4 regions of the Micromonospora sp. A200 genome follow, and region 4 is predicted to be linked to each of the others. Evidence: riboswitches for the same ligand, from Rfam matches in the RefSeq annotation. Region 4 holds a riboswitch; each other region holds the start of a gene.
The links. Region 4 has a riboswitch for cyclic di-AMP ahead of M2302_RS17570 (C40 family peptidase). Riboswitches for the same ligand answer to the same signal wherever they lie in the genome.

Region 1 (4,069 bases), on a different contig from region 4:
ACGGGCCACGGAGCAGGGCGTCGACGACGTCGACGGGATCGTCGACATCCACATCGCGCACACCGTCGAGGCGCTGCTGGGCAACTCCGCCGTACTGGCCGCCGCGGTCGCCGAGGGGCGGTGCGCGGTGGTCGGCATGTCGTACCGGCTGGCCGCCGGTGAGGTGCGGACGGTGGCTGCGGTGCCGAGCGTCGTGCCGGCCCAGACCGGCGATCGGGCGACCGCCGTCGCCGGCTGAAACCCCCGCACGCGACGAGGGCCGCCCCCACCGGGGACGGCCCTCGTTCGGTACGCGTCGCGGGCTACAGCATCGACATGTGCACGTGGTCGGTGTGGTTCGACGGTCCGCTGTACGACTTCCACCCGGTCGCCGGGAACCAGATCTGCCGGTTCCAGATCACGTAGTAGATGCCGAGCCGGTCGGCGTTGCGGATCAGGAACGCGGCGAGGTTGTTGCCGTACATCCGGGTGTCGTTGTTGTGCCAGGGCGCGAAGCCGCTCCGCTGCAACGACCAGTCGCAGGCCTTGCCCTTCGGGTGGTCCCACGGCCCACCGGGCCGGTAGCAGCCCGCGAACCGGTTGAAGCCGACCCGCCGGACCTCCTTGTACGCGTGCAGGGTGCGTGGCGTGATGGTGCCGGAGGTGGTCGGGTCGTTCTCGGTGCGCGACTCGGAACGCCAGCCGCCGTCGGCCGTCCGGCCGGGGCCGATCCGGGCGACCGGCGAGGTCGCGTCGACCAGGCCGCCGGTGAAGCCCCGGCCGCCGACCAGCTGGAGGGCCTTCTCCGCCTCCCGGCTCTCCCGGGCCATGTCGTTGGTGAGCTTCTGCTGCTCACGCACCTCGGCGTCCAGCGCCAGCTTGGCCTGCTCCGCGCGGTTCTTGGCGGCGGTCACCTTGGCCAGCTTCTGCGCGTTGACCATGTTCAGCTCGTCCAGGGCGGCGGCGCGCCGGACGAACGAGTCGGGCGCGTCGCTCTCCAGCAGCATCGCCACCGCGCCGATCCGGCCGGTCCGGTACGACTGCGCCGCGATCTGCGAGACCGTCGGCTGCAACGCCGCCAGCTCGTCCTGCGCGCGTTGCACCTCCAGCGCGAGCTGCTGCTGGCGCTTCTTGGACTTCTCCAGCTGCCTCTTCGCCTTCGAGTACTCGCGGTTGCGCAGCTCGATGACGTCGGTGAGCAGCTTGGGCTCGCCGTCCTCCTCGTGCCCGGAGGGGGTGGGGGTCGAGGGCGCGGCGATCGCGGCTGTCGGCCCGCCGAGGATGGCCAGCGCGGCGAACACGGCCACCACCGGAGTCAACCAGCGGCGCAGGGGTGCCGTCACAGTGTTCCCTTCCGTCGACCGCCGACCGGGTTAGCTGACGGGTTCGGGACGGAAGTGGCCCCTACCGCTCGCGCGGATTCACCCCATGTACCTGGTTCCCCGGCTCGCCTCGCGGCGATTGGGCGGCGGCACCGCAGGCGCCGCTGCGCGCCTTCGGCGGTGACCGGCAGCGAGGTTACCCGAGAGTCGTACCGGGGATCTACGTCCAGAACCCGACTAAAAGCGTTATTTCGTCGTAGCGAAGCGTGACGAGTGACGCGTTCGTCAGGTTCCGCGTCCGCGTCGGTCACGCAGCGGAGTCTCACCATGCGGTGTCCGTGCTCCTTTCCGGGTCGGGCCACCGTGCGGGGGCCGGGGTGGACGGTCCGCCGGGACGCGACGCGCTCAGCGCCTCGAGCGCCGCGTCCCGGTCGGCGGAGGGGCGGGGAGTGGGTGCCGGCCCGGTGTCCCGGGCCGGATCGTCGGCCGGGCCACGACCGGCGGTGGCGACCAGCGCGGCCAGCGCGGTGGTCAGTGGGACGGCGGCGATCAGGCCGAGCGTCGCCACCGCGCTGCGGACGATCTCCTGGGCCAGGAACTCGCTGGTGAGGATCTGGCTCACCGGACGGCTGTCGGCGGTGAGCAGGAGCAGCAGCGGCAGCGAGGCGCCCGCGTACGCGAGCACGATGGTGTTCACCGTGGAGGCGATGTGCGCCCGGCCGACCCGGGTGGCGGCCCGGTAGAGCTGCGTCCGGGACAGTCCGGGGTTGGCGTGCGCCAGTTCGGTGACGGTGGCGGCCTGGGTGACGGTGACGTCGTCGAGCACGCCGAGCGAGCCGATGATGATGCCGGCCAGCAGCAGCCCGTGCAGGTCGACGTCACCCTGGTACAGCGACAGCGTGGTGGCCTCCTCGCTGCCGAACCCGGTCAGGTGGGTGGCGGCGGTGGCCAGGCTGCCGAGCAGTCCGGTCAGCACCAGGCTGCCGAGGGTGCCGAGGACCGCCACCGAGGTCTGCGCGGTGATGCCGTGGGTCAGGTACAGCACCACGAACATGATCAGCGCCGAGCCGGTGATCGCGATCAGCAGCGGCGAGCCGCCCGCCGCGATGCCGGGTACGACGAAGGTCAGCAGGATGGCGAAGCTGGCGCCCAGCCCGGCCAATGCGGCCAGCCCGCGCAGCCGGCCGAACGCCACGATCGCCGCCGCGAAGAGCGCCACCAGCCACACCAGGGGCTTGCCCCGCTGGTGTTCGGCGATCTGGTAGCTGGTGGCGGTGGGGTCGGCCGGGTCGGTGAGCTGGACCAGCACCACCTCGTCGCCGACCGCGACGGTGGGCGCGCCCGGGCCGGCGGGCACCGGAGTCTCCACCTGCTGGCCGCTGTCCGGGCCCTGCTCGACCCGGACCGTCACGGTCCCGCACGGTCCCTCGGCCGCGCCGGGCGGCGCCTCCGGGGTCGGCGGGCAGGGTTCGGTCACCACCCGGGTCACCGTGCCGTGGTGGCGTGCCGGCTCGGCGCTGCCGTCGGCCTGCCGCGAGTCGCGCGGCCACAGCACCAGGGCGGCGATCACCGTGACGACGAACAGCGGGACCACCGTCGCGACGAGGATCCGCCGCACCCCCGGTGGGGCGGACGGAGCGGGACGGGTGTGGTCGGCGCCCATTGCGAGTCTCCCAACGATCCAGGGCGGGGTACGTGTCAGCCGGCCGTTCGGTTCACCGGCGGGACGCGCGTGGCGGGCCGCGTACCCGGGGGTGGGCCCTGGGTGCCGGCGGGGTCACCCAGCGTGACCGGACGGCTCGGTCGCCCGGCGTGGCGACCCGCCCGGGCGGTCGCCCACGGCGGCCGAGCCCGGCGCGGTACGCGGGCCGGCGGCAGCTGCGGCGGATGGCGAGTCATGGCCGGTGAATCGTAGCCAGGTTCGGTGCGGGTCCGCCCGGTTCGCGACATCGGCAGCGCGCCCACCGGGCATCGTGGGGGCATGGACCAGCACGCCGGCCCGGCCCGGCCCCCGGGGTCGGACCGACACCGGGGGCACGACCGGCACGCCGGCCACGACCCGGAGATGTTCCGCCGCCGCTTCTGGCTCTGCCTGGCGCTGACCCTGCCCGTGGTCGCCACCAGCCACATGGTGATGGAGTGGTTCGGTTACTCGCTGGAGTTGCCCGGCCGGTCCCTGGTCGGGCCGGTGCTCGGCTCGGTGGTCTTCTGGTGGGGCGGCTGGCCGTTCCTCCTCGGCGCGGTGCGCGAGGTGCGCGACCGGGCCCCGGGCATGATGCTGCTGATCGGGATGGCGATCAGCGTCGCGTACGCCGCCTCGCTCGCCACCAGCCTCGGCGCCTTCGAGCTGGACTTCTGGTGGGAGCTGGCCGCCCTGGTCACCATCATGCTGCTCGGGCACTGGCAGGAGATGAAGGCCGTCGGGCAGGCGCGGGGCGCCCTCGCGGCGCTGGCCGCGCTGCTCCCCGACGACGCCGAGCGGGTCGGGCCGCAGGGCGGCACCGAACGGGTGCCGGTGAGCGACCTGCGGGTGGCCGACGTGGTGCTGGTCCGCCCCGGTGGCCGGGTGCCGGCCGACGGGCGGATCGTCGACGGGGCCGCCGAGCTGGACGAGTCGATGGTCACCGGCGAGTCCCGCCCGGTCTCCCGGGCGGTCGGGGACCGGGTGGTGGCCGGCACCGTCGCCACCGACTCGGCGATCCGGGTCCGGGTGGAGGCCATCGGCGACCAGACCACCCTCGCCGGCATCCAGCGCCTCGTGGCGCAGG
Region 2 (4,069 bases), on a different contig from region 4:
TGTCGGTCGCGGTCGGGATGGCCCAGCCCTTGGCCGCGCCCTCGCCCGCGCCGGCGGCGATGACGTAGTAGAGGGCGGCGGGCAGGAGCACCCCACCGACGGCCGCCGCGACCGGCACCGCGGCGCGACGCGGATCACGCAGGTCGCCGGCGACGAACTCGCGCTTGAGCTCCAGGCCGGCGACGAAGAAGAAGATCGCCAACAGGCCGTCGGCAGCCCAGGTGGCCAGGCTGAGGTCGAGGTGCAGGGACGCCGGGCCGACCTGGAAGTCCCGCAGCGACCGGTAGCTGTCCGCCCAGGGCGAGTTCGACCAGACCAGCGCCAGCAGGGCCCCGACCAGCAGGAGCGCTCCGCCCACGGTCTCCTTGCGCAGGATGGCGGAGATGCGCCTGGTCTCGCCCCACGAGCGGCGGGCGAACAGGCTGGTACGGCGCCGGGTGGCGTCGGTCACGGAAACTCCTCGTCGGCAGGGGTCGCGTCATCCATCGCCGACCAGACTTCCCGGCACACCGGGGTCAACCCTATCCGGCACCGCGGCGGGCCCGTCGGGTTCCGCGGTCGGCCGTGCTCGCGACCGGGCGCGGGACGCTCCCGGTACCCGGCGGTGGCGCGACCGACCGGCCGTAGCGCACCGCCCGGCGCGTCCGGAGCGACACCGCGCCGAGCGGGCCGACGGTGCGCCACGGCAGACCTCGACGCCCGGCCGGCAACGGGCCGGCCGGGCGTCGCTACGGTCTGTCCCTCGTGCGAGGCGGTGACGCGTCAGAGGCTGAGCTTCTGACCGGGGAAGATCAGCCCCGGGTCGGCGCCGACCACGCGCTTGTTGCGCTCGTACAGCGCCTGCCAGCCACCGGCCAGGTCCCGGGCGTCGGCGATCTGCGACAGGGTGTCACCCGGCCGCACCACGTACACGTCGCCGGTCCCGGCCGGCGCGCTGCGCCGCTGGCTGCGGGTGCTGTGCTGCTCCCGCGAGGACCGCTCGGTGGAGGTGGCCTTCGACGAGCCGGAGCGCCGCTGCGACTTCTGCGACTTCTCCGCCTTCTCGGAGGTGGTGGAGTAGCTCTTGGTGGAGCCACCCTTCCTGCCGCAGGTCGGCCAGGCACCGATGCCCTGACCGTCGAGCACCTTCTCGGCGATCGCGATCTGCTCGCCGCGGCTGGCCAGGTCGGCGCGGGAGGCGTACTTCTTGCCGCCGTAGCCGGACCAGGTGCTCTGCGAGAACTGCAGGCCGCCGTAGTAGCCGTTGCCGGTGTTGATGTGCCAGTTGCCGCCGGACTCGCACTGGGCGATCGCGTCCCAGTTGACGCTGGCGGCGCTCGCCGGCGACGCCGGCGCCAGGACGGCGGCGACCCCGGTGACCGCACCGACGGCGAGCGTGCCGACGGCGATGCGGCGCGAGCTGACCCGTCGGTGACGGGCGGTGTATTCAGTTGCCATGTGGATTCCTCCACGCCGACGAGGTGAGCTGTCGGGTTCGGGCCGAGGAGCCCGGCCGCCCGTGGGCGGCTTCACCCCGAGGTGACGTGCACCGAGGAACGTGTGGGTCCCCCGCTCCATGCCCACTGAAAAGGTCCCGCCGGCCGGCGGCATGGATTAGGCGTTACCGGCCGTGGTGTCCGCGATCGCGAACACGAACGACGTTAGGAACTGTTTCGGGCGATTGCCCACCTCTTGTGAAGTTCTTCACCCGGCTGAGCGACGGCTCCCTGCTTCGAGTTGCGGGCTGGTCGGCGGTGCTCTACAAGGGCTGGTCGGGAACCTGTCACGACTGGGCCGAAAGCCTCGCTCCGAGCGGCGGATCAGGTGCCGTCGCCTCGCCGTCTTCGCTGGTCAGGCGGCCTCGATCGGCGGCCCGCGCCGCCGGACGGTCAGCGTTGCCGCTGATTGGCGACTCATGTCTGGGCAGCCCGGCCGCCGACTCGCACGGTAGGAGCAGAGCGCGGCCGCGGCGCCGACGCGTCGGATGCCGGGCGCCGGCGCCCTGGCCGGCACGGTCCGCCCCGGTTCGCGGCGGCCGACCATCCGCAAGAGGAAGGACCTCCATGGACACCGTCAGCATCGACACCGACTACCTCGTCGCCACCTTGGACGAGGACGACGACCCCGAGAGCCTGGCCGGCGACGAGGTCGACTTCGACCTGGCCGCCGCGCTGGAAGAGGAGGAGTGAGATGGGCGTGCACCTGGCGCCCGCGCTGCGGGTGCTGCGCGAGGAGATAGACACCCGATGGCCGCAGCGGGACCGCAAGTCCGACGGCTGGTTGGGCGACGCCAGTCACCAGGCGCGCCGCTCGGACCACAATCCGGACAGTGACGACCAGTCGGTCAACGCGGTGGACGTAGACGTCGACGGGATCGACCCGCTGCTGGTCGTCCGGCAGGCCGTCAGCCATCCGTCCACCCAGTACGTCATCTACGACCGGAAGATCTGGAGCCGTACCCGCAGCTTCCGGCCGGCCCGGTACACCGGGCCGAACCCGCACGACAAGCACCTGCACGTCAGCGTCAGCCACCAGCGGAGCCTGGAGGACAGCCGCCACCCGTGGGGCATCGCCACCGCCACCACGGCGCGGCTCGGCGACCGGGTGCTGCGCGCCGGCTGCCGGGGCGGCGACGTCCGGGAGTTGCAGGCCGTCGCCAACCGCCTCGGGGCCCGGCTGACGGCCGACGGGGTGTTCGGGCCGGCCGTGGCCGCCTGGGTACGGTCGTTCCAGACCGCCCGGAAGCTCGACGCCGACGGGGTGGTCGGCCCGCGTACCGTGGCTGCCCTGCGCGCGGCCGTCAAGCCGGCCCCGTCGGTGCCCAGCGGGCGACCGGCGACACCGGTGTCCGGGGGCAGACCGGGCTCGCGGACGCTGCGGCGCGGCAGCAAGGGCGGGGACGTGGCCTTCGTCCAGCGGTTCGTCGGCGCGAAGCGGTGCGGCCCCGCGAGCGGCGCCTTCGACGCGAAGACCGAGGCCGGGGTGCGCTGGTACCAGGGCATGCGGGGGCTGACCGTGGACGGGGTGGTCGGCCCGGCCACCTGGGCGGCGATGGGCGTGCGGGTCGGTTCCTGACTGAGCAGGCGGCCCCGGCCCGGCGCTGCACCGGGCCGGGGCCGTCGTCGCGTCAGAGGGTGCGGGCCAGCCGGTCGGCGAGGACCCGGGCGAACCGGGCCGGGTCGGCCAGGTCGCCGCCCTCGGCGAGCAGCGCCATGCCGTACAGCAGCTCGGCGGTCTCGGTGAGAGCGGCGGAGTCGCCGCCGCGCTCGTGCGCCACGCGCAGGCCGGTGACCAGCGGGTGGGTCGGGTTGAGTTCGAGGATGCGCTTCACCTTCGGCACCTCCTGCCCCATCGCGCGGTACATCTTCTCCAAGGTGGGCGTGATGTCGTGGGCGTCGCCGACGATGCAGGCCGGCGAGGTGGTCAGGCGGGATGAGAGCCGCACCTCCTTGACGCTGTCGGCCAGCGCCCCGCCGAGGAAGGCGAGCAGGGCGGCGTACTCCTTGGTCTGCCGCTCCCGTTCCGTTTCGGCCTCCTCGCGCTCCCGCTCGGTGTCCAGGTCCACCTGGCCCTTGGCGATCGAGCGCAGCGGCCGGCCGTCGAACTGCGCTACCCGCTCCACCCACACCTCGTCGACCGGGTCGGTGAGCAGCAGCACCTCGTAGCCCTTGGCGCGGAAGGCCTCCATGTGCGGCGAGTTCTCCAGCATGGCCCGGTTCTCGCCGGTGGCGTAGTAGATCTCCTCCTGGCCGTCCTTCATCCGCTCGACGTACCCGCGCAGCGTGGTGGGCTCGGTGGCGTCGTGGGTGGAGGCGACCGAGACGATGTCGAGGATCGCCTGCTGGTTGTTCGGGTCCTCCAGCAGCCCCTCCTTGACCACCCGGCCGAACTCCGACCAGAAGGTCCGGTACCGGTCGGCGTGCTCGGTGCGCATCTCCTTGACGGTGGCGAGCACCTTGCGGACCAGCCGGCGGCGCACGATCTGGATCTGCCGGTCCTGCTGGAGGATCTCCCGGGAGATGTTCAGCGACAGGTCGTGCGCGTCCACCACGCCCTTGACGAAGCGCAGGTAGTTGGGCATGAGCGCGGT
Region 3 (4,069 bases), on a different contig from region 4:
TCCGAGGACTCGACGGCATGTGCGCTGGCTGCCGCGCGTGGTGGTCGCGGCTGGCTCCGTACCCGTGCTGGCAGGTGAACTGCGCGACCAGCCGGCAGGCCCGAACGATCACCGCGCGCTTCCTTGGAGGCCAAGAGTGACCACCCACGGCCCAGTCATGCCGATCTGGAGCTGCGGCGGCTGCGACCTGCCCTGGCCCTGCCCGACCCGGAAGCGTGAGCTGCGGGCGGAGTACGCAGACGCCCCCGTGTCGTTGGCCCTCTACCTCGGCTCCTACCTCGTCCAGGCCGCCGAAGACATGCCCTGCATGCCGGCCGGCGCGTTGCACCACCGCTTCCTCGGCTGGACCCGGGAGGCTGACCGATCGACGCCAGCAGTACAGCAACGAAGTACAGCAACCAAGGCCGCCGAAAGGGACCAAGACGAGCGTCACCAGGCCGTCTGACCTCGCATCAGGCCCGACCCGACCGGCTCGCCGAGAGTTCACACCGAAGAGGTCACACGGGGCTTTATCCCTGGCCAGGCCTCACGAACGGATAGCGGTCAGTGGCGGACAACGTCCTGCGGTACACCAAGCGCCGTGGCAACGTCCGGTGTGGACGACGAGCTCGAACCTCCGGGTCGGCAGGTAGTCCCTAGTCGCGTGCCACCCACGGCGGCGACGCCCGCCGTCCGCAACCGGTCACAGGTACGGGTCGAGCAGGGCCAGCACCGCCGCCGGGTCCTCCACGTGCGCGTTGTGGCCGAGGCCGGGCAGGGTCGCCACCGGCACGCCCAGCTCGGCGAGTTGCGCGTCGCTGACCATCGGGTCGTGCTCGCCCCGGGCCAGCAGCACCGGGACGTCGGTGGCGGCCAGCAGGGCCGGCAGCTCCGGCGCGCCCACCGCGAAGGCGGCCGGGTCCATGGCCAGCCGCCAGCGGCCGTCCTCGGCACGCAGCCCCGCGTCGACCACCGGGTGCTCCGGCGCGAAGAGCCCGCCCAGGCCGGCCACCTTCAGGTAGCGGCGGGCCGCCTCGTCCCGGGTGGCAAACCAGGTCACCGGGCGCTCCGCCAGCTCGCGCGCCCGGGCCAGCTCGGCCGGCGACCAGACCGCCTTGATGCCCAGCCCGACCACCGCGTCCACCGGGAGCCCGGCGGCGCGGGCGGCCAGCGCCAGCGCGACCACCCCGCCGAGGGAGTGGCCGAGGACGACCAGCCGGTCACCCGGCCGGGCCCCCTCGGCAACCGGGCCGAGCCCCGCCGCGACCTGCTTCGCGAACCCGGCGAAGGAGTACCCGGGCAGCGGCGGCGAGAAGCCGTGGCCGGCCAGGTCCGGCGCCAACCAGCGGCCCGGCCAGCGGTGTTCCAGCAGCGGCGCCCAGGGCAACCACACGTCGCCGGTGGCGCCCATCCCGTGCAGCAGCACCAGCAGCCGGCGGGTACCCGAGTCGTCGGTCATGGGCCGCAGTGTGCCACCGCCCGGTTCCGCCGCGCGAGACCCGCGCCAACGGCGACGGGCACCGGCCCCCGAGGGGAGCCGGTGCCCGGCCGAGCGACGGTATGGATCAGGCGGAGTAGCCGCGGGTGGCGATCCAGTTCGCCAGGTCGATGGTGCTCATCCAGTACGACGGCAGGCTCGGGTTCGCCGAGTCGGCGATCCGGACCGTCCGGCCGTCGTTCTTGTAGCCGACCACCGCGATGTAGTGGCCGCCCGGGAAGGAGTGCCAGCCGCCGTCGGTGTCGGTGGCGGTGCCGGCGATGTTCGCCACGACGCCCCGGCCGTCGGTGATCGCCGCGACCACGTCGGCCTGGAGCCGGTCGATCTGCGCGGAGCTGGGGGTGCCCCGGAACATCCGGGTCCGGTACGGGTCGCCCTTGACCGACTGGTTCAGCACCCGGGTGGTGTCCAGCGCGGAGTTGGTGCCCATCTCGGTGGTGCCGAGCGGGCCCTCCAGCTCGTACTGGGTCCGCTCGATGCCGGTCGCGCTCAGCGCGTTGCGCACCGCCGCCGGACCGCAGTTGTAGAAGGTGGTCTGCGCCTGGTAGTCGTAGCGGAGGACCTTGGTCGACGGCGGCTTGGGGGCCGCCTTGCGGGTCAGGTCCGGGTCCGCCTTGGCCTTGGTGGCGCTCGCCGACGGCGAAGGGCTGGCCGAGGGCGACGGGCTGGCGGACGGGGCGGCGACGCGGGCCTGGCTGCGGGTCGCGACGTCGTCCAGCCGGGGTGCCACCTCGGCGACCGCGGCCGAGGTCTGCTGGCGGGCGGGCGCCTCGTCGGCGAGCAGGGTGCTGGCGCCGGAGACGAGCACGAGCGCGGCGGCCGAGCCGGCGACCAACTGGTACGACCGTTCGGTGGCCAGGCGTCGCAGCTGCCGCTTCAGGGGGTGCTTCACGTGTTTTCCTCCACGGTACGAGGGCGGGAGCGGCGTGCCGGACCGGCGCGTGACGGGACGTCACGCGCGGTGTCAGAACCGGTGTGCGAGGCCGCTCGGCGGGGGTGCGCCCGGTCAGTGGCCGGGCGGCGGGGTGGGGCCGGGATCAGCGCGCGAGGGCGCGGCGGACCGGCACGAACACCCCGGTACCGAGGTGGAGAGAGAGCCGAGGAATGCGAGGGGGCAGCAAAAGTGGGAACTCCTTCCGACACCGCCTACCGGGTTAGCTGACGGATTCGGGCGGGAAGAGCGCCCTACCACGGGCCGTGGCCCGCGGATTCACCCCGGACGTGCATGGGTCCCCGGTTCGTGGAATCACGATTGAGCGGGTCGGCGCGGCGTCGCCTCTTGCGATCGGAAACCGCACCGGACCCGGGCGACACTACTGGTCGGTCACGTGTCGGCCAAGCGCCACCAGCTGCGTAAACATGATCAGGGCGACAAATTTGCCGTACAGTTCGGCACTGACGTCACTCAATGGGACAGGCGGTTGTTCCGGGACCGCCGGGCGACAACCGGACAGCGCGGCGGCAAACCCTGCCGATCGTCGGGATCGATGTCACCGGCTGTGACCGGATGACCGGTTTCTCGATTGCCGTGACGCGACTCACGGAAATACGGGTAACAATTTGGTCGCGTCCTCAGCCCACCCGGGCCGGCCGCCACCGCGCCGCGAGCGCGGTCCGCGCCGTCGCCGTCGCCGTCCGCTGGGCGGGCAGCCGCGCCGGACGCAGCCGCTCCGCCGCCGCGTACGCCTCGACGGCGAGCGTGCGGGCCGCCTCGGCGGCCAGTTCCGCGTCCCGCCACGCCGACCGCTCCCGCCCGGCCGCCGCCCGGTACGCGTCCCGCCGGCCGTCGCGTACCGACCGGGCCAGCAGCACCTCCTGCTCGACGGGGTGCCGCCGGGGGTCCCAACCGTCCCGGTGCGCGAAGACGTCCCGCAGCCGCTCCACCGGCAGCTCGCCGCGCCAGTGCGCCGCCACCGCCGCCTGGTGCAGCCAGCGCTCCCGGCCCGCGTACTCGGCCGGCGTACGCGGGGTACGCGGGGCGGGCAGCGCGGCGGCGCCGGTGAACCGGCGGGCGGCGGTCTCCGCCTCGTCGTACTCCGCCCAGGCCCGGTCCACCTCCTCCTGGGCGGCCAGCCAGGCGTCCCGCCACCGGCGCGCGGTCTGGGCGGCGCCCGCCGCCGCGACGGCGACCTCCTCGGCGTACCGGCGCAGGTCCGCCAGCTCAGTCTCGGGGTCGACGGCCGGGTCGACGACCGGCTCGCCGGGGGCCGGGTCCCGCTCGGGGCGGGCGACCAGCACGGTGAGCACGGTCAGGGCGAGCACGAGCAGGGCCGACCAGATGGCGGCGGCGGTCGGGACCTCGACGAGGAACTGGTAGAGGACGGTGTTCACGGTGGGCACCTCCCGGAAGCGGGATGCGGAAAGAGGAGTTCCACACCGGCCCGGGGAGCGACGGGGCGAGGCCGGGGCGGCGCCGCGTGCCGGGGGGCGGGTGCGGTGGTGAGGTTCTCGAAGGCGCGGTCGCGGGTGGCCCCGCGTGGCGGTCAGCCGACCGGCGGGGCGCGGGGACCGGTCGTGCCGGCGGCCTGCCCGGTCAGGGGCAGCAGCGGCGCGGTGACCGCATGGGCCGGCCGGCCCACCGGGTCGATCGAG
Region 4 (4,069 bases):
TCCCTAATGTGGGGCACCGACCGCTGTGGGTCGTCTGCCTCCGTCTTCCCCTCAGCGAGGCGCCCGGCGGTCGGTCGCTAAGGAGTCGGTGCCGGTGGCAACCATGCCCCCTCATCGTCACGCCCAGGTTTGCCCGCCCGCCGGCACGGCCGGTCTGCGGCGGGTCGCCCGCCGCCTGCTCACCCTGGTCGCCGCGGTGGTCGTCGGCGCCGGGATGTTCGCCGTACCGGCGCACGCCGCGCCCACGCCGGAGGAGATCGAGGCGGCGATCGACAAGCAGTGGGAACAGCTCGAGCCGACCATCGAGCAGTACAACAAGGTCCGCGCCCAGCTGAAGGTCAACCGGAAGAAGTCGGCCGAGCTGGAGAAGAAGATCCAGCCGCTGGCCCTGCAGAGCGACCTGGCGATGAACCGGGTGGGCGACCTGGCCTCCCGCTACTACATGACCGGCCCGTCGCAGGAAATCGGCGCGCTGCTGGTCAGCAACCAGCCCGGCACGCTCGCCGAGCAGCTGACCATGCTGGACCGTCTCGCCGCCCACCAGCGCAAGGAGTTGGAGGGCGTCCTCGCCGTCCGGCGCAAGTACGACGACCAGAAGCGCAAGCTCGACGAGCTGATCGCCGCCGAGGTCAAGCAGGAAAAGGATCTGGCGGCCAAGAAGACGCAGATCAACGCGGAGATCAAGCGGCTGCAGGCGTCCATGCCGAAGACCACCGTGAAGGTGGCCGGCTGCCCGACCATCAACGGTGTGGTGAGCGCCAAGGCGCAGACCGCCATCCGGGTGGCCTGCCAGCAGGTCGGCGACCCGTACGTCTGGGGTGCCGACGGGCCGAACTCGTTCGACTGCTCCGGCCTCACCCAGTACGCCTACAAGGCCGCCGGCATCTACCTGACCCACCACACCGGCGCCCAGTGGAACGAGGGCAAGGCCATCCCGCGCTCCGAGGCGCGCCCCGGTGACCTGGTCTTCTTCTTCAGCGACCTGCACCACATGGGCCTCTACCTGGGCAACGACATCATGGTCCACGCTCCCCGGACCGGTAAGCCGGTCCAGGTCACCAGCATCAACTACATGCCGGTCGCCGGCTTCCGGCGACCGTACTGACCGATCAGAACCACCGCGAACCCCCGGTCATCCGACCGGGGGTTTCGCATCTCGGGGACCCGGCACGGCATGGCGGGTTGCGGATCGATAACGGTCGTCTCTACTCTGGTCCTTCGTCGGCCGCGACAGGTCCGTCCAACCCGGGTGGCAGTGGCCGACACCGCCGAGTCGCCTCCGGGCGAGCCGGGGACCCAGGTACGCCGGGGTGAATCCGCAGCCACTGCGGTAGGGCGCTCCCTTCCCGCCCGAACCCGTCAGCTAACCCGGTAGGCGGTCGCGGAAGAAGGAGCCCGGAGCCCGGTGGCACACCATGCCCCGCGGCCACCGTCGTACCGGTCGACCCAGGTCGCCCGGCTGACGGCTGCGCCGCGCCCACGCTGGTCCCGCTTCACCACCGTCCTCGCCGCCCTCGCCGGTGCCGCCGTCGTAATGACCGGCGCTGCCACGGCGGCCCACGCCGACCCCTCGGTCGCCGAGATCGAGCGGCAGATCGACCAGGACTGGAACAGGCTCGAACCGATCATCGAGCAGCACAACGCCACCCGACAGGACCTGACCGCCAAGCGCCGGCAGGCCGACGCGCTGGCCAAGCGCATCGAGCCGCTGCAACTCCAGGTCGACCTCGCGATGAACCAGGTCACCGGCCTCGCCGCCGAGGCGTACAAGGGGGAGAACGTCTCCGCCGTCAACGCCCTGCTCGGCAGCAGCTCCCCCGCCGAAATGGTCGACCAGCTCGAAATGCTCGACCGGTTCGCCCAGCGCCAGCAGCGCGACGTGCGGGTCGTCAAGGAGCTGCGGGACAAGCTGGCCGCGGAGAAGGCGCCGCTGGACGAGATGGTCGCCCAGCTGACCCGTACCGAGGCCCAGCTGGCTGCGAAGAAGAAGCAGATCAACGCCGAGATCGACCGGCTGCAGAAACTGCGGCTCAAGGTGTACGGCAACGGTGGCGGGGGCGCGCTGCGCCCGGCCCCGTGCCCAGCCGGCTACCCCGGCGGCCCGGCCGGCACGGCGGTCAAGTTCGCCTGCGCGCAGATCGGCAAGCCGTACGTCTGGGGCGCCGAGGGCCCGAACTCGTACGACTGCTCCGGGCTGATGCTCGCGGCGTGGGCGAAGGCCGGTGTCTCGCTGCCGCACAACGCCCGCCAGCAGCGCCAGGTGACCCCCCGGGTCAGCCGCGCCGACCTGCGCCCCGGCGACCTGGTCTTCTACTACGCCGACCTGCACCACGTCGGCATGTACGTCGGCGGCGGCTGGGTGGTGCACGCCTCCCAGGCGGGCCAGCCGGTCAAGATGAAGCGGGTCGACGACGGGCCGGTCAACAGCTACGGCCGGCCGGGCTGAGCGCGCGCCGGGCTCCCGGAGGCTCCGGGGGCCCGGCCCGGCGTCAGCGGGTGGGCCAGGTGCGCCAGTTCTGCCAGGAGCGGCTCGGGGTCGGCCCGCGCTGCCCCTGGTAGCGCGACCCGTAGACGGCGGAGCCGTACGGGTGCTCGGCCGGCGACGAGAGCCGGAAGATGCAGAGCTGGCCGATCTTCATCCCGGGCCAGAGCGTGATCGGCAGGTTCGCCACGTTCGACAGCTCCAGCGTCACGTGACCGGAGAAGCCCGGGTCGATGAAGCCGGCGGTGGAGTGGGTGAGCAGGCCGAGCCGACCAAGGCTGGACTTGCCCTCCAGGCGCCCGGCGAGCTGGTCGCCCAGCGAGATGACCTCCAGCGTGGAGGCGAGCACGAACTCGCCGGGGTGCAGCACGAACGGCTCACCCTCGGGCACCTCGACCATCGAGGTGAGCTCGTCCTGCTGGATCGCCGGGTCGATGTGCGTGTACAGGTGGTTGTTGAAGACCCGGAAGAGCTTGTCGAGCCGCACATCGATGCTGGACGGCTGCACCAGCGTGGGCTCGAAGGGCTCCAGCGCGAGCGTGCCCGCCTTGATCTCGGAGACCAGGTCGCGGTCGGAGAGCAGCATCGGCACACCATATCGAGCGGACCGGGTGACCTGCGTGTCGGACTACGCGTTCGTACACATGTTCGATAGGATGTCCGTATGGCTTCCTGGTCCGAATTCGCCGCTGACGAGCCCCGACTCGCCGACGGGATCCGCCTTCTCATGCAGCAGTACGGGCCGGGCTTCGGCTACCTGGCCACCGTCCGCGCCGACGGTGGGCCCCGGGTGCACCCGGTCTGCCCCGTGATCACCGACGAGGGTCTGTTCTGCTTCGTCGTCGACTCGCCCAAGCGGCGCGACCTCGAACGCGACGGGCGCTACGCGTTGCACTCGTTCCCGCCGGAGGAGACCGACGACGAGGCGTACGTCGCCGGTCGCGCGCAACCGGTCACCGACCCGGCCCGGGTCGCCCGGGTGGCCCGCCTCGGCCGGGCGGCGCCGCAGGTCGACTGGCGACTCTTCGAGTTCAGCGTCGACGTGGCGATGCTGACCCGCCGTGACCAGGGCGGGCTCGGCCAGCCCGGCGAGGGCCACGGATCCTCGGCCGTCCAGGTCTGGCTTGATCCGGTCGCCGCCCATCGCGGCGGCGACGCTACCGGCGTACCCGATCGGCGGCCGGCCCGCCGCGGCCGCCACGGTTTCGACACCCGCCGCCCCGCCGCCTGACCGCCGAGACGCCGATGCCGGCCCCGTCGGAGCGACGGAGCCGGCATCGGCGTCTGCTGGGGTGTTACGCCGCGCGGTACGCGTTCCACGCGGTCAGCATGCGGCTCGCCTGACCAGCGGTGAACTGGTACATGCACGAGTCGTAGGTGTAGTCCATGAAGTTGGTGATCGGGTCCAGGCCGGCCGTGGTGCAGGTGTCCCGCCCGGTCGGGCACTGGAACGCCGGCGAGGCCTCGGCCGGGGTGTCGCTGACGCTGTCACCCGAGCCGGAGCATCCACCCTGGAAGGTGTGGTAGAGGTTCAGCCAGTGGCCGACCTCGTGGGTGCCGGTGTCGCCCTGGTTGTAGTTGGCGGCG

Region 1: another riboswitch for cyclic di-AMP. It lies ahead of M2302_RS18760 (hypothetical protein); the one in region 4 lies ahead of M2302_RS17570 (C40 family peptidase).
Region 2: another riboswitch for cyclic di-AMP. It lies ahead of M2302_RS05000 (transglycosylase family protein); the one in region 4 lies ahead of M2302_RS17570 (C40 family peptidase).
Region 3: another riboswitch for cyclic di-AMP. It lies ahead of M2302_RS09230 (C39 family peptidase); the one in region 4 lies ahead of M2302_RS17570 (C40 family peptidase).

The regions. Positions count from the first base shown of each region.
Region 1 is NZ_JARXXY010000018.1:50,257-54,325, forward strand. It holds gene M2302_RS18755 (carbonic anhydrase) at 1-238, shown strand, start outside; gene M2302_RS18760 (hypothetical protein) at 303-1,322, opposite strand; cyclic di-AMP (ydaO/yuaA leader) riboswitch at 1,327-1,457, opposite strand; gene M2302_RS18765 (YibE/F family protein) at 1,624-2,964, opposite strand; gene M2302_RS18770 (heavy metal translocating P-type ATPase) at 3,283-4,069, shown strand, end outside.
Region 2 is NZ_JARXXY010000003.1:279,522-283,590, reverse strand. It holds gene nhaA (Na+/H+ antiporter NhaA) at 1-451, opposite strand, end outside; gene M2302_RS05000 (transglycosylase family protein) at 763-1,437, opposite strand; cyclic di-AMP (ydaO/yuaA leader) riboswitch at 1,436-1,610, opposite strand; gene M2302_RS04995 (hypothetical protein) at 2,043-2,168, shown strand; gene M2302_RS04990 (peptidoglycan-binding protein) at 2,170-3,054, shown strand; gene htpG (molecular chaperone HtpG) at 3,107-4,069, opposite strand, start outside.
Region 3 is NZ_JARXXY010000007.1:94,733-98,801, forward strand. It holds partial or broken gene M2302_RS33075 (hypothetical protein) at 1-140, shown strand, start outside; gene M2302_RS09220 (hypothetical protein) at 137-445, shown strand; gene M2302_RS09225 (alpha/beta fold hydrolase) at 683-1,438, opposite strand; gene M2302_RS09230 (C39 family peptidase) at 1,545-2,369, opposite strand; cyclic di-AMP (ydaO/yuaA leader) riboswitch at 2,606-2,746, opposite strand; gene M2302_RS09235 (hypothetical protein) at 3,050-3,808, opposite strand; gene M2302_RS09240 (hypothetical protein) at 3,961-4,069, opposite strand, start outside.
Region 4 is NZ_JARXXY010000016.1:138,704-142,772, forward strand. It holds gene M2302_RS17565 (C40 family peptidase) at 104-1,105, shown strand; cyclic di-AMP (ydaO/yuaA leader) riboswitch at 1,257-1,393, shown strand; gene M2302_RS17570 (C40 family peptidase) at 1,406-2,446, shown strand; gene dcd (dCTP deaminase) at 2,490-3,068, opposite strand; gene M2302_RS17580 (pyridoxamine 5'-phosphate oxidase family protein) at 3,147-3,713, shown strand; gene M2302_RS17585 (zinc metalloprotease) at 3,778-4,069, opposite strand, start outside.